DNA from 4 places in the Rhizobium sp. Leaf311 genome. Region 3 is predicted to be linked to each of the others. Evidence: predicted binding sites of a transcription regulator. Region 3 holds the regulator's gene; each other region holds the start of a gene.

Region 1 (3,978 bases), on a different contig from region 3:
GACGGATATCATCTGCTCGAATCGCTCGTGACCTTCACCGAGGTCGGTGACGTGATCCGCATTCGCGATGCCGCAGGGGACAGTTTCCGCATCTGCGGACCCTTTTCCGAGCTCCTTCAGCAGGGAAACGAAAGCGGTAATCTTGTTCTGAAAGCACGCGACCTTCTGCGGACGGCTTTGCCGCAATATGCCGGCCCGGTTGCCATTCAACTTGAAAAGAACCTTCCGGTCGCCTCGGGCATCGGCGGCGGATCTGCCGATGCTGCGGCTACTCTTCGCGCTCTTTGCCGTCACTGGGATTTGAAGCCGGATGATGGGACGCTTCAACGGATTGCACTTTCGCTTGGAGCGGATGTGCCCATGTGTCTGGCCAGTCGACCACTGATTGCCAGCGGCATTGGCGAAACCATCACCTTTCTTGCGGATATGCCGGTCATGGCGCTCGTTCTGGTCAACCCGCTGAAGGGCGTTTCGACACCGGACGTGTTCAGAAGTCTTGTCAGCAAGCAAAATCCGTCACTGAAGCCGCGCGGCCACAGCAGCTGGATCGATTTCATCGCGCAAAATCGCAATGATCTTGAACCCCCTGCCCGCGCCATTCTGGCGGAGATTACCGAGATCTCCGATTTGCTGACTGGCACGGGTGCGCAGCTTGTGCGCATGTCGGGCTCGGGTGCGACATGCTTTGGTATATACCCGGCGATGGATGATGCCAGCGCGGCGGCTGCCCAGCTTCGCCACCAGCACCCCGGCTGGTATGTTCAGGCAACGAAAACCATAGGCGGAATTTGACATGAGTGCAGAAAGACCCTTTATCCCGGTCGGCATTGCGGTCCTGACGGTGTCAGACACGCGAACGCTGGAAGATGACAAATCTGGCCAAACGCTTTGCGCCCGCATCTCCGAGGCCGGTCACCTGCTGGTAGATCGCGCCATCGTCCCCGACGACAAGGCCGCCATTCAGGAGCAGGTGCGCAACTGGACCCTGTCCGACGAAGTCGATGTGGTGATTACAACGGGTGGCACCGGCTTTACCGGCCGTGATGTGACGCCGGAGGCACTGGAACCGTTGTTTGACAAGCGGATGGATGGTTTCTCTGTGGTCTTTCACCGTATCTCGGAGGATAAGATCGGCACGTCGACAATCCAATCCCGCGCGACGGCTGGCCTTTGCAATCAGACCTTCGTCTTCGTGCTGCCCGGCTCTCCCGGCGCCTGCCGGGACGCCTGGGATGGCATCCTCAAGCCGCAGCTGGATTATCGCCACATGCCCTGCAATTTCGTGGAAATCATGCCCCGCCTTGATGAGCATCTGAAACGCGGAAAGTCCTGAGCGCTTACCGGGCAGCCCGCAGCACGCGTGCGGGAATAAGCTCGGCACTCAGCCGCCTGCTCTTCTGCGCTTTTGTGAAGTCGGACAGCGGCATACCGGGCCTTGCGGCGGACAGGGCGTGCTGCTTTCCGAGCAGCAAGCCATATTCCAGCGGCGGCTGGCGTCGGCTAAGTCGCGAAAGGAAAGATGGCTTGTAATGGCGGGACGGCGAAAACCGCGCCGCTTGCGTGTTGAGAGAGGTATATTCGAGAATATCCTCGATCCAACCGCTCTGGGGACGACTGCCCGGCTCCATGATCAGGATCCACTCACCGCGTGCAGATGCCACGATATCGCAAATGTCCCATTCCGTATGAAAGCGGCAACCCGCAGCTTCCGCCACCCGGGATGAGCCATCGCTGGACGCGTGATCGAGCACGATGACATCGCTGATGAGCCCCTCCACCGCTCCCGATACGAGCGTTGAAAGCGTGTGAGCAAGCTCAGGCTCCTGGTCACGGCATTCCATTATGACTGTCAGCATCTCGTCGTCAGTAAACCTATGAAATTTCTTCTATAAATTTCTATCGCAATGCAAAAGAAATAGCTATCACGCGTTTCCGCATTTTGTTCTTGTATTGTTCTCATCCTTCGTTTAAGAATCTGGTCATCCAACATGCTGGCAATTGCCGGTCAGGAGCATCCAGATGAGACAACATGTGCTTTCGGGGCAGGCTGCATTCCAGCCGGGTCATAGCCAGGATATTGCCAATGCTTTGGCTGATGCATCTGGTCTGCGGATCGAGATCGATCGCAGGCGCGGACGTGGCGCGGGCATCAACCCCGGCGGTCGTTTCGAAGCCTTGCAGCATGAACCTGTGGATGATGGCTGGCAGATCATCGAAGAACTGCCGGAATTTCGCACTGAAGTACAGGTCGAAAAGCCGCGCAGCATCATTACGCGCAACGAGTCACCCGATATTCCGTTTGATCGGTCCATCAATCCCTATCGGGGTTGTGAGCATGGCTGCATCTATTGCTTTGCAAGACCGAGCCACAGCTATATGGGCCTGTCCGCGGGTCTGGACTTCGAGGCAAAGCTGTTTGCGAAGCCCGATGCCGCCAAGCTTCTGGAGAGAGAGCTCGCCAAGCCCGGCTACAAGGCCCGGGTCATCGCAATCGGCACGAACACCGACCCTTACCAGCCGATTGAGCGGGAGTGGCGCATCATGCGTCAAATTCTTGAAGTGCTGGCAAAAGCGGAACATCCGGTCGCTATCGTCACCAAGTCCGGGTTGATTACCCGCGACATCGATATTCTGGCGCCCATGGCCGCCAAGGGGCTGGTGAAGGTCGGCATTTCGGTCACGACGCTGGACCGGAAGCTGGCGCGCAGCATGGAACCTCGCGCATCCACACCCACCAAGCGGCTGGAAGCAATAAAGACATTGACGGAAGCGGGCATTCCAACGGCTGTCATGATGGCACCGGTCATTCCCGCCTTGAACGACCACGAGATCGAACGGGTTCTGGAGGCCGGAAAGGCCGCTGGCGCGACGGAAGCATCCTATGTCTTGCTGCGATTGCCGCTTGAAGTCAGCCCGCTGTTTCGCGAGTGGCTGTTGCGCAATTATCCTCATCGCTATCAGCACGTCATGTCGCTGGTTCGCTCGATGCGAGACGGCAAGGATTACGATGCCGAGTTTGGAAAACGGATGAAGGGAGCCGGGCCCTATGCGTGGCAGATCGGTCGCCGCTTCGAGATGACGACAAAGCGTCTTGGGCTGATCCGCCGTGGCATACAACTGCGCGACGATCTGTTCATTGCTCCTGGCGGTGCTGGCGTTCAGCTGTCCTTGCTTTGAGCCAAGCCTCATCTCCTCTCGCTAGCCTGACAGGCTGACGAGTGGATGCACAGAATACCCATAGTGTCTTTGCCCTGCGCTATGGGTTTGCCCCCGGCATCTGCCGCCTCGCAAGGGTTCTGCTTTTCTCCGCTTGGAAAAGCCCGGAGGTTTATCGAGCCTCCCGCATCAGCCTTCCGCCCCCCTTTGGCTGCTGCATTTACCCTGCGACCGGGGGCTTGCAGGAGATCGGTTGCCTGTGCCAGTTTCGCCGCATGAAACAACGCACAGCATCCGATTCTCCTGCCCTCTTCGAGATCATCGACACCGGCCCGGATTTCAGCATGGAACTGGAGGCAAGAAAGCGCGGGCAATGGCCTGTCGCCGGCACGGATGAGGCAGGAAGAGGCCCGCTTGCTGGACCGGTCGTTGCTGCAGCGGTCATTCTCGATCCCGATAACATCCCCGCCGGTCTTGATGATTCGAAAAAGCTCTCGAAGGCGCGCCGGGAAGTTCTGTTTGGCCAGATCCTCCAGAGCTCCATTGTCTCCATCGCATCCTCAGGACCTGTCCTGATCGACCAGATGAATATCCTGCGTGCCAGCCTCGATGCCATGCGGCGCGCCGTCCTTGGTCTGGAGATAGCGCCCGCGCTGATCTTGGCGGATGGGCGCGACGTTCCACCCAACCTGTCCTGTGAAGGCAAGGCCGTCATAAAGGGTGATTCGCGCTCTTTATCGATTGCGGCCGCATCCATCGTCGCCAAAGTCACGCGCGACCGGATGATGGAAAAGGCAGGTGCGATCCACACGGCCTATGGCT
Region 2 (3,978 bases), on a different contig from region 3:
CCTGCTGCAATTCCCAGATAGGTGATGCCGAAAGCGTAAAGCACGACCACGCCGCCAGCGACGCTTGCCAGAAAAAATCCGAGCCCCTGCGCGAAAGCGGACTGATTGCGGTTTACCAGACGTTCCGAGAGGTAACCCGTGGTGAAGGCAGCCGCGATCCAGCCGATGAGATAGCCGGTGGTGGGCGTGTAGAAGATGGAAAGCCCGCCACGACCGCCGGACAAGACGGGAAGACCGATGGCAGCGATGAGAATCGTCAGCAGTACAGCCAGCGTCCCGCGCTTTGCACCCAGCACGACACCGGCCAGCATCACGCCAAGCGACTGTGCGGTGATGGGAACCGGAATGAAGCCGAGCGGAATTGGCGGCAAAAGCCCAAGCGCAATAATGATGGCTGAAAACAGCGAGATCAGAACGAGGTCACGGGTCTTCATGGCGTTTTTCTCCCCTGATGATATCTGCCGATGAGGTTTGGCCTCTGAAACCGCGCGCGTCAATGGCTTCCGCAATGGCATCTGCATCCTTCAACGTCAAAATGACGAGCGGAATGAGGATGGAATGGAGTTTGGTTTCCAGTCCGCGCGCGCGCTGTGCATCACGAAGAGCTTCATGGCGCTTGATGATTTCCGGTACGAAACGCACGACAAGTCCCACCGCCAGCCCCACATCTGCAGCATTCGCAAGACCCAGTTTCTCCAGCGGACGAAGGGCATAGGCGATTTCATCCATGAACTGCGAAATGCTGACGCTTGCCGTTATTGCCGTTGCAAGAAGCGTAAGGGCGGCGAGCCGCAATAGGGCGATGGTCGCATCAAGCGGCGAAATGACCAGAAAGCTGATGGCAGCGATGATCGCAATGGTCAGCAAGACCGGCTTGAGGCGGACGATGGTCTCTCGAAACCCGAGATCTGCCTGCCACAGCACGAATGCGGACAGAAGTGTAGCGGCACACAGGATTGTCAGATCGCGTGTCAGAAACAGGCCGATGCTGAAGAGCGCCAGGCTCGCGAGCTTAATGCGCGGCGAAAGCCGATAGAGCCAACCCGTTCCTTCAACATGGAGGCTTCTCATGACAGCGCCAGCTCACGATAAAGCTCTATCGCCACGGCGGGCGGTGCATCGGCGTGAAGCTTGCCCTGATGGAATACCAGCACACGGTCAAAGCCGTCCAGCAGCGGCAGGTCGTGGGTAATGACGATCAGCTTCTGCTCAAGCCCCGCCATGGTTTTTTCCACAAGCATACGGTTTCTCAGGTCGAGCTGGTTGGTCGGCTCGTCCATGATAAGAATTTTCGGCCCGGTGATGGTAACGGCCGCCAGTGCCGAGAGCTGCAATTCACCGCCGGAGAGCTCATGCGCCCTGCGTTTTGCGAGATGCTCAATCCCGAACCTTCGCAAGGTGGCGTCCACGGCAGCCTCCGTCGCCGTCTTGTCCAGCCCACTATTCTTGAGGCCAAAGGCAATATCGTCCCTGATGATCGGCAGGATGATCTGGTTTTGCGGGTTCTGGAAAATGAAACCAACCTGCTTGAGTACCAAGGACGCATCCTTGACGGTGTCGAGACCGCCGACGCTGACCCGCCCGCCCGCCGGCTTCGTCAAGCCGTTGATCATCCGCGCAACGGTCGTCTTGCCGGAGCCGTTCAGACCGATAATGCCGATGCGTCTTTCCTGAAGAGAAAGCGTCAGCGGCTCCACCGCAATCCTGCCCTCGAAGGCCACGCTCGCATCGCTGAAATGAATATCCAACTGCCTGTTCCCAAACTCTTCCTGCCCTTCCTATAGACTTTGCAATGGACAAGCGAAACAAGGAACAAAAAATGAACATTGATTTTTGTCTGCGCGAAACTAAGCTGCTGGCATGGCGATTCTGATTTCGAACGATGCAGCACGACGTATCTTCCTTGCGCGACAGGGTCTGTCAGCGTCGCCTGCGCGCGCCATGAACAAGGCGCAGCTGCTGGACCTCATTACCGATATCGGGTTCGTGCAGGTGGACAGTATCGCGACGGTCGAGCGCGCCCATCATCAGATCATCTTTTCCCGCAACCAGACCTACAGGCGTCACCACCTCACGGAGTTGCTGGAGAAGGACCGGGCGCTGTTTGAACACTGGACGCATGACGCTTCCATTCTTCCCGCAAAATTCTATCCCTACTGGAAACACCGTTTCCGGCGTCGCGAACCGATCATTCAGGAACGCTGGCGCAACTGGCACGGGGAGGGGTTCGATTCTGCCTTTGAAGAAACCTACCGCCGAATTGCCGAGAATGGTCCGGCCATGTCCCGGGATATGAAGGCTGAAGGGCATCAATCCGGCGGCTGGTGGAACTGGCATCCGTCCAAGACTGCGCTCGAATATCTCTGGCATACGGGCAAGCTGGCCGTGGCGGGACGGGTGAATTTCCAGAAAATCTACGACCTTGCAGAGCGCGTCATTCCGGCAGAGCACCATGATCGCGAGGTCAGCCACGAGGACTTCGTGGATTGGGCCTGTCGGGAAGCCTTGACACGCCTCGGCTTTGCGACCTCCGGCGAGATTGCCGCCTTCTTCGATATTGTGTCGCCCCAGGAAGCCAGACAGTGGGTGACAGACCACCGCAGCGAACTATGCGAAGTTTCGCTGGCGTCTTCCGATGGCGCGAAAGATCGCATGTCCTACGCATTTGAAGGATTTACGGGGGAAGCGGAGGCTGCAATCGAGCCACCCAACCGCATCCGCGTGCTCAGTCCCTTCGATCCGCTGCTGCGCAACCGTGCTCGCACCGAACGACTGTTCGGCTTTTACTACCGGATTGAGGTGTTCGTGCCGGAGGCAAAGCGGCAATATGGCTATTATGTCTTTCCGCTTCTGGAGGCGGATCGCCTTATCGGCCGCATCGACATGAAGGCAGACCGCAAGGGCGGAACGCTGGATGTGAAGCGCCTGTGGCTCGAACCGGGTGTGCGTCCGTCGTCTGGCCGTCTGGCAAAGCTCGACGCAGAATTGAACCGGCTGGGGAAGTTCACCGGTGTCGAAACCATCAGATATCTGGATGGTTGGTTGGGCGAGCCTTAGCTGTCGCCAGTTTGACACCCCGCAGCAGGTGCGGAGTGTCAGGCAATCCCGCCTCGATCAGCAGATTTCCGTCGAGCTGATCTGAATCCCGAACCCTTCAAGGCCGACATAGTGGCGCTCGCGCGATGTCAGGAGCTTGATGGAGGAAATCCCGAGTTCTTTGAGAATTTGCGCGCCGAGGCCGATTTCCAGCCACTCGTCTTCGCGCGAGCGGGCCTGAGCATGGTCTTCCTCGGGATCGCGGGACTTGCGGCGTCCAGCCACCTGGCCCACGCCAACAGAGCCTTCACGCAGATAAATGATGACGCCGCGGCCCTCATCGGCAATCTTTTTCATATAATGCTGAACGGGCTGCTTCTTCCCGAAGATATCGTCGGCCACATTTTCAGGATGCAGACGCACGGGGATGTCCACGCCGTCTCTGATGTCTCCGAAGATGACCGCCATGTGCTGCATCGGGTCCCATGGCAGGGAATAGGTCTGCGCCTTGGCAGGTCCAAATGGCGTATCGAGCACGAAATCCGATTCGAGCTCGACCAGCGTTTCCTTGCGCTGGCGATAGGCAATGAGATCTGCCACCGAAACCTGTTTCATGCCGTGCGTTTCGGCAAATGCCGAAACCTGCGGACCGCGCATAACCGTACCGTCGTCATTCACCAGCTCGCTGATGACGCCGATCAACGGAAGTCCGGCGAGTTTGCACAGATCGACAGCCGCTTCCGTGTGGCCCGAGCGCATGAGGACGCCGCCTTCACGGGAGATGAGGGGGAAAATATGGCCGGGACGGGTAAAGTCCGCCGCGCCGATATTGGGGTTTGCGAGATTGCGAACCGTCAGCGTGCGGTCTTCGGCCGAGATGCCTGTGGTGGTGCCGTGCTTGAAATCCACGGAAACGGTAAATGCCGTGGTGTGGGCACTGTC
Region 3 (3,978 bases):
TTTTTCATGTCCCACGGCGCCAGGAACTGACCCTTCTTCACGTTGACGACCCGGCCAGTCTTTGCTGCCGCAACGAGAAGATCCGTCTGGCGGCTGAGAAATGCCGGGATTTGCAGGATGTCGACAACCGGTGACACGATGCCGCATTGCTCTTCGGTGTGAATATCCGTGAGCACCGGAAAACCGAACTGCGCCTTGAGTTCTGCAAAAACTTCGAGCGCCTTGTCGATGCCGATGCCGCGCTGGCCGGATAGTGATGTGCGGTTTGCCTTGTCGAAAGATGATTTGTAGACCAGCCCGATGCCGAGCCTTCCGCACAGCTCCGCCATCGTTTCCGCAATCATGAAGGCATGGTCGCGGCTTTCCATCTGGCATGGCCCGGCAATGAGCGAGAACCGCTTAGTGTTGCTGAACGTAACCTGACCGGCACCTTCACCGACGACCACATTAAGATTGTTCTGGACGCTCATCTTCACTCCTCGAAGGCAAATATCGCGCCTTGACCGGGCGCTCGCTGAACCAGCAGTCGAGAGCCTTTGCGCGTGTATTCCACGCCATTAGCAGCAAGAAACGACTCTGTCACGGCGAGATCAGCGACAGCAAATGAGACTGCGGCGCCGAAAAGGCCAGGGATGCTCTCTTGCTCGGCCCCATCAAACTCTTCTGCAACCGTCTGCGCATGGGCGATGCGGATGACCGCGCCCGGCGTAAGAAAGCTGAGGTTTCCCGTTGAGTCGGCTGCTGCCGACACACCAAATGCTGCTTCCACCAATGGCGCAAAGGCGTCCGGTCGGTCTGAGCGCAGGGTTATTTCGCGCAGGCCAGTCGCTCCATTTTTGTGAGCTGTGAGGTCGGACCGTTTTGCGGAAAAAGCGTTGACGCGCTCACAGGTGAAGAAGAACAGATTTCCGTCATCCTTTTCTGCCGCAAAAGCCAGGCGAAAGCTCGCTTCAGATCGGCTTCCGTCCGGCAATGTTACCGGTCGACTGAACGAAAATGCGTCGCCGCCGGAAAGTCCAGCCTCAACGAAGCTATGATGATCAGCATCTGCGTCGTGCGTTTTTCCGGCGACTGCGGAAAACCCCTGCTGCCCGTATCGCTTTCGAAAGACTTCATCGCGTCGAACAAAGGCGTTGCCTTCTGCGCAAGCCCTGGAATATTGCGCGGCGTCTCCGATTGCCAGGGGTTCGAGATACTGCCCGTCTTCGAGAAAGACGCAGGCATTCTCGGTGCCGAAGGGGTGCCTTGCATCTGCAGCAACCGTAAAGCCCAGCGCCGAGAGACGCGCCCGTGCTTGTCCGAGGTCTGCAACGGGCATTACGATATGATCGATTTCACGCGCCATGAGGGGTCCTTCCGCTTCGTCGGCATGGGCATTCCACTGTTGCAAGCCGAACGTTTTATGGCCGGGCGAGATAATGGATGTAAATTGTCACAAGCACACTGATTTTTAAGGGATTGCAGAACACATATGGAACATATAGTGTTCGTTCTGTATTTGTTTCGCGAATCTTCGCCTCGAATCTCTAAGGGTGTTACTCCATGCTCACGCGCAAACAGCAGGAATTGCTACTGTTCATTCATGAGAGAATGAAAGAGTCTGGCGTGCCGCCTTCCTTCGATGAGATGAAGGACGCACTTGATCTGGCATCGAAATCAGGAATCCACCGCCTGATCACAGCGCTCGAAGAGCGCGGCTTTATTCGTCGGCTACCGAATCGGGCGCGTGCGCTTGAAGTCATCAAGCTGCCTGAGTCCTATACGCCTGCTAGCAAGCCTCAACGTGGCTTCTCGCCGAGCGTCATCGAAGGTAGCCTCGGCAAAACCAAACCGGCTGAACCAGCAGCCCTGCCCGTCGCGTCGAATGATTCGAACTCGGTCAGCGTCCCTGTCATGGGCCGTATCGCCGCGGGTGTTCCCATTTCGGCCATTCAGAACAACACACATGACGTTGTTGTGCCAATCGACATGATTGGTGCGGGCGAACATTACGCGCTTGAAGTCAAAGGCGATTCGATGATCGAAGCCGGCATTTTCGATGGCGACACGGTCATTATCCGCGATGTCAGCACGGCAAATCCGGGAGATATCATCGTTGCATTGGTGGATGACGAAGAAGCGACATTGAAGCGCTTTCGTCGCAAGGGCGCGTCAATTGCGCTTGAGGCAGCGAACCCTGCCTATGAGACCCGGATTTTTGGACCGGACCGCGTCAAAATTCAGGGCAAGCTCGTCGGCCTTATTCGCCGCTATCACTGACCGGTGACTTTTCCTATGTCTAGAGGTGGCGGTCGCCCTCGGCCGCTGCCCTTTGCAATGCCTGTCTAGAGAAAACATTTGCGGACATTGAACTCCTGTCCGATATCAACAGGTCTTGGACACCAGAAGCGCCGCTTTTTGCGCCTCTATATGTAGCTGGCTCACTAGTTTTAGTTTGCGTGTGGACGTTCGTCACGTCGCGAGCCTGAAGCTGGGCATTGCTCTTACCGGTTTAGCCATTCTCGCAGTCGACTGGCTGGCAATCGTGCTGTCCAGCGTCGCGCACCCTCCTGCATGACACATCAAATAATTTGAAGAGGCCTATCTTCAAAACGGTCTGTATCAAAAGGCTCGTCTCAGCTAGCACGGGAGTTCGTAACGGAGGGCAGCCATATGTACGATCTTTATATAGCCAACAAGAATTACTCCTCTTGGTCGTTGCGTCCATGGGTGTTGATGCGGACGCTGGACATCGGTTTCAAAGAAAGCCTTTTTCCTTTCGGCAATTCAGCGAAGGACTTCTCAACCTTTTCGCCCACTGCCAAAGTTCCCTGCCTTGTTGATGGTGATTTCACCGTATGGGATTCGCTCGCCATTGCGGAATATCTGGCTGAAAGAAATAGCGGTGTTTGGGCAGACAATGCTGCCGCTCGCGCGTGGTCTCGATCAGCAGCTGCGGAAATGCACTCGGGTTTCCAGGCGCTGCGCAACGAGCATCCCATGAGTGTCGGCCTTCGCATTCGCCCAGCTTCCATCAGCGGATCGCTGCAACAGGACATCGCGCGTATCGACGCTCTCTGGTAGCAGGGTCTGAAGTCCTTTGGTGGCCCATTCCTGGCGGGTAGCACGTTCACGGCCGTGGATGCATTCTTCTGCCCGGTCGCTTTCCGCTTTCAGACATACGGAACAGTGCTTTCTGCGGAGTCCACGGAGTACAGGGACCGTCTTCTCTCACTGCCTGCAATGCAGGAGTGGCAAGAGGCGGCGCTTCTGGAGACATGGCGCGACGGCGATCATGAGGAAGAGGCGAAGGCAGTCGGAGAGATATTGGCGGATCTTCGTATGTCAGGGAATTCGTAAGCGGCGGGTGTCGTTCACAGGTTTCATCGCTCGGCGGAAAGCAATGCAGCGATATGCTCTGGCAAGGTGGCGTCATAGGTCTTGCTGCGCCACTGGTAGCTGCGGTGAGCGGTCCACGGTCGCTCGATGCCGTCCAATGCCGCTTTGGCGCTGTAGCGGGGGGATCCCTCCCCGCCAAACCAGATTTCCATCGAGCCGGTGCGCCGCAACGTATCGCCTGTAATAAGCAGCGCACCTGATCGGCAGGCTGGAAACGGCACTCCCCGGCTTGTCACCACTATGTCAGCGAGATCACAGGCGGCTCCCGTCAATAATGAGTTGGATAGGACCGCAATGCTAACGCCTTTTTGGGATTTCAACGCGCACCACAGATCCTTGCGGCATGTAAAGCGTTGCGTGCCTGCAAGCGCCGTCTTCATTTCAGCCAGCGCCTGGGTTTTGTCCACCTCGCTTAGCCGGGAGCGGGAAGCCGGCTGGCTTTCAAGCTCCTGGGTGTCTCCATCCGCCTGCCTCGCCGTGTCCAGCAGATGCGGAGCAACATGCTCCATCGTCAGTGGGACCGCCCTCTCCCATTGATCATAGATGAAGCCCGACGCGCGGGCCTTGGTCGTCGCAACCGCGTCATTGGATAAAAGCGCA
Region 4 (3,978 bases), on a different contig from region 3:
GGGTAGCCGCTGGCGATCTGCTCGAGTTGCAGAAGGTCGGCCTTGCGGGTGTCGGCATCTTCATGGATGCGATCAAGATGCGGTTCGTACCAGAGACGGGCCTGCGCGATATCCGATGGCCAGCCTTCATGGGTTTTCCGAAGGCCGCCCAACAGTTGAACGAAGGACGTCCAGTCCTCCCCCGTCTTGGGTGGCGGCGGAATTTCAGCCAGCGCCAAGAGCGGTTCGGGGTCGGATGCGATCGTGTCGAGAATGGTGCCAGCTTTCTTGGGACCAATTCCAGGCAGCATCTGCAGAAGACGGAAACCGGCCACCCGGTCACGGGGGTTCTGGGCGAAACGCAGGACTGCCAGCATGTCCTTCACATGGGCACTGTCGAGGAACTTCAGGCCGCCGAATTTGACGAAAGGAATGTTGCGGCGGGTGAGTTCTACTTCAAGCGTGCCGCTGTGGCTGGAAGTGCGAAACAGCACCGCCTGCTGCTTCAGCGTCATCCCGACCTCGCGGTTTGCCAGCACCTGCTCAACGATGAAATTCGCCTGTTCGGTTTCGTCCTTGACGGTCACGAGTTTCGGTCGCTCCAGCGACTCCCGTTCCGTCCACAGGTTCTTGGTGAAACGCTCGCGCGCAAGCTCGATCACGCCGTTGGCTGCTGCCAGAATGGGCTGGGTCGAACGGTAATTGCGATCGAGCGTGATGACGTCCGCTGCCGGACTGAACGATGCCGGGAAGTCGAGAATGTTGCGAACTGTTGCTGCCCGAAACGAATAGATTGATTGTGCATCATCACCTACGACGGTCAATCCCCGTCCGCCGGGCTTGAGCGCCATCAGGACAGACGCCTGCAGCTTGTTCGTGTCCTGATACTCATCCACCATCACATGGTCGAAACGACTGCCGATATCGTCGGCGAGTTCGGGATCGCTCACCATCTGCGCCCAGTAGAGCAGCAGATCATCGTAATCGAGCACGTTCTGCGCCTGCTTTGCCTCGACATAAGCTCCGAACAGTTCCTTCAACTGTTCCTCCCAAGAGGCGACCCATGGATAGTGCTGGCGAAGAATCTCGTTTAGCGGTGTCTCCGAGTTAACGGCGCGCGAGTAGATCGAGAGACAGGTGCCCTTGGTCGGGAAACGGCTTTCGGTTTTGGAAAATCCAAGCTCGTGGCGCACGAGGTTCATCAGGTCGGCGCTGTCTTCCCGGTCGTGGATTGTGAAGTCGAGATTGAGACCGATCTGCTCGGCATACATCCGCAGCAGTCTGGCACCGATCCCATGAAACGTACCCGACCACGCAAGCGCGTCAGTCAGGACGGCAGCATTGGCACCCAGAACATTGCGGCAGATACGCTCGACGCGGCGGGCCATTTCCGAGGCGGCCCTGCGCGAAAAGGTCATGAGCAGAATACGGCGCGGGTCGGCACCATTGACGATAAGGTGCGCCACACGATGCGCCAGTGTATTCGTCTTGCCGGAGCCCGCCCCAGCGATGATCAACAATGGCCCCGCTGCGTTGCCCTCAGCCAGCCCAACGCCATGCTCGACGGCCTTGCGCTGCTGCTCGTTCAGTTTTTCCAGATAGGCAACCGCCATCCCGTTTTCCTTGATGTGTGCCTACTTTGAATTCGGCATGGAAGAATCCTCTTAAATCGAGAGTGACGCTTCAAAATTGCCTTGCGAACAAAGTAAGAACTATCAGGTGGCAGAGATATTGAAAAGTCCTTCATTAGCATGACGCGATAGTCGTCAGTCTTACGGGTCGAAGCTTTTCGTGTCAGCCTTCAGCGACGTTTGAAGACCACATCGCAAGTGCTCTTCACACCATGGGCATTGTAGCTGTTCGGGAGGCAGCGTACGTCTGTCATTGGCCAGCATAAATTACAGGAACTTTGAAGAGTCTCGCATGTTCGGCATGTGAAGTCTTTGGAGGAATACCTAATGATACGTCGTGTTACCGGCGCTGCGTCAATTTTCGCAGCACTTCTTGGCTGCAGTGCGTCTTACGCCCAGCAGGGCGATGGAACTGAAGTCCAGATCACTACAAACGTTTTCAAGCCCAATAAGGTCGCTGCGACGAGTGAGCGGATTGGTGAGTTGAAGGTGCCCGACGGCTTCTCCGTGAAGCCATTCGCCCAGGGCCTTGGCAATAGTCGCATTATCGAGGTCTCCGACAAGGGATTCATCTATGTCAGCCGTCGGGAAGAGGGCGATGTGCTGCTCCTCAAGGACGAGAATAACGATGGCAAGTCCGATGGCGCGCCTGTCCAGGTCGTGTCCCGCGCACAGGCGCATGGGCTGGCAATCAAGGATGACAAACTCTACCTTGTCACCGTGAAAGAGGTCTTCGTTGCCGACATCAAGGCCGATGGAACGCTTAGCGAACTTGAGATGATCATCGGCGATCTGCCGGATTCCGGCCAGCATCCAAACCGTGTTCTTTCATTCGGCCCTGACGGAATGCTGTACATCAGCGTCGGCTCTACCTGCAATTCCTGCAACGAAAGCAATCCTGAAAACGCAACGATCATTCGCGCGACGCCGGATGGCAAGAGCAGAACGATTTTCGCGTCAGGCCTGCGCAACACGATTGGTTACGATTGGCAGCCGCAGACTGGCGAACTCTGGGGCCTGGATCATGGCATCGACCTGATGGGCGACGAGGTTCAGGCCGAGGAACTCAACAAGATCGAGCAGGGCAAGCAATATGGCTGGCCGCATGTCTATGGCGCGGGTGACATATATCCACAGTCCACGCCAGTTGGCGGTGTGACAAAAGAGCAATGGCGCGATCAGAGCCAGCCGATGGTGATCGGTTACACGGCGCACGCGGCGCCCATGCAGATGAAGTTCTATAAGGGAACGGCCTTTCCAGCGGAATTTGCGGGAGATGCTTTCGCTACCATGCGGGGATCATGGAACCGAAACCCGGCATCAGGTTACGAAATTGTCCGGGTTCACTTCGAAAACGGTCAGCCCAAAACCATCGAGCCGTTCCTGACCGGCTTCCTGACGGATGGCGGCAGGACGCATTTCGCCCGTCCGGTCGGCCTTGCCGTCGCTAAAGACGGCTCGTTGTTGATGGCGGATGATGCCAACGGCGTCATTTACCGGATTGCCTATACGGGCGAAGCCAAAAAAGCAGAGACCGCACCCACGGCCCCCGCCGATGTTATGGAAGCACAGGCGAAAAAAAGCGCAGATGTGCCATTGGCTTTGAAGCGGCCCGAGACGGAGTCCGAGGGAAAGATCACCGTCTCCACAGATGCTTTCTCGAACAATGCAGCAATGCCCACGAGATACAGTGAATATGCTGATGGCGTTTCGCCTGCGCTTCGCTGGAGCGCTGTGCCAAAGGCTGCGTCTTACGCCATCATCATGGAAGATCCTGACGCTTCGCCGCTCAAGCCCTTTGTCCATTGGTTGGCGTGGAACATCCCCGCGACAGTGACGATGCTTCCAGAAGGCTTGCAGGAACAGCTTCGCCTCGTGGAGCCGGAGGGTGTTTTGCAGGGTCGCAACACATCTGGAACACACGGTTATTTCGGACCAAAGCCACCTGCGGGTGACAAGCCTCATCACTACCATATCCAGGTCATCGCACTCGATTCCATGATTGATCTGCCACCGACGTCCGACCGCGATGCGCTTTTGGCTGCCATGTCTGGCCATGTCATCGGAAAGGGTGAGGTCGTCGGGACTTATCAGCAGAAGATCGAACCACCCAAGCAATAACAAAATGTCACACCGTAGTTTCAAAGGAAATCTTATGCCTATCTCACGTACTTCCATCGGCGCCGCGAGCCTTGCGGTCCTCTTGCTTTCTTCTTCGGCATCCGTATGGGCCCAGCAGCCCGCCCCGGCGCCAGCCCAACCGGCTCAGCAGACGCAGCCGACTGAACAGGCGAAGCCCGATGCCCAGATGCAGGCTGTCCTGGACGCGCTGAAGGGGCTGGATGCCAAACCCTTTTCTGGCCTGACC

What was found. The regulator LexA, encoded in region 3, represses DNA repair genes until DNA is damaged. The targets are predictions, from matches to a motif close to TGTTCNNNNTGTGTTCNG.
Region 1: a site for LexA is predicted at 1,941-1,958, ahead of ASF69_RS07240 (PA0069 family radical SAM protein). Genes of this name have one in related genera too.
Region 2: a site for LexA is predicted at 1,809-1,826, ahead of ASF69_RS07455 (energy-coupling factor ABC transporter ATP-binding protein). Genes of this name have one in related genera too.
Region 4: a site for LexA is predicted at 1,676-1,693, ahead of ASF69_RS20280 (ATP-dependent helicase). Genes of this name have one in related genera too.

Annotation. Positions count from the first base shown of each region.
Region 1 covers NZ_LMNZ01000004.1:313,235-317,212, reverse strand. The annotation lists gene ASF69_RS07255 (4-(cytidine 5'-diphospho)-2-C-methyl-D-erythritol kinase) at 1-792, shown strand, start outside; gene moaB (molybdenum cofactor biosynthesis protein B) at 794-1,333, shown strand; gene ASF69_RS07245 (hypothetical protein) at 1,338-1,856, opposite strand; gene ASF69_RS07240 (PA0069 family radical SAM protein) at 2,020-3,177, shown strand; gene ASF69_RS07235 (ribonuclease HII) at 3,432-3,978, shown strand, end outside.
Region 2 covers NZ_LMNZ01000004.1:361,168-365,145, forward strand. The annotation lists gene ASF69_RS07445 (biotin transporter BioY) at 1-434, opposite strand, end outside; gene ASF69_RS07450 (energy-coupling factor transporter transmembrane protein EcfT) at 421-1,071, opposite strand; gene ASF69_RS07455 (energy-coupling factor ABC transporter ATP-binding protein) at 1,068-1,748, opposite strand; gene ASF69_RS07460 (winged helix-turn-helix domain-containing protein) at 1,861-3,057, shown strand; gene ribB (3,4-dihydroxy-2-butanone-4-phosphate synthase) at 3,115-3,978, opposite strand, start outside.
Region 3 covers NZ_LMNZ01000020.1:357,314-361,291, forward strand. The annotation lists gene kdsA (3-deoxy-8-phosphooctulonate synthase) at 1-470, opposite strand, end outside; gene ASF69_RS18540 (VOC family protein) at 473-1,345, opposite strand; gene lexA (transcriptional repressor LexA) at 1,543-2,259, shown strand; partial or broken gene ASF69_RS18550 (glutathione S-transferase family protein) at 2,653-3,339, shown strand; gene ASF69_RS18555 (ComEC/Rec2 family competence protein) at 3,363-3,978, opposite strand, start outside.
Region 4 covers NZ_LMNZ01000021.1:198,036-202,013, forward strand. The annotation lists gene ASF69_RS20280 (ATP-dependent helicase) at 1-1,592, opposite strand, end outside; gene ASF69_RS20285 (YbhB/YbcL family Raf kinase inhibitor-like protein) at 1,938-3,731, shown strand; gene ASF69_RS20290 (alpha/beta hydrolase) at 3,766-3,978, shown strand, end outside.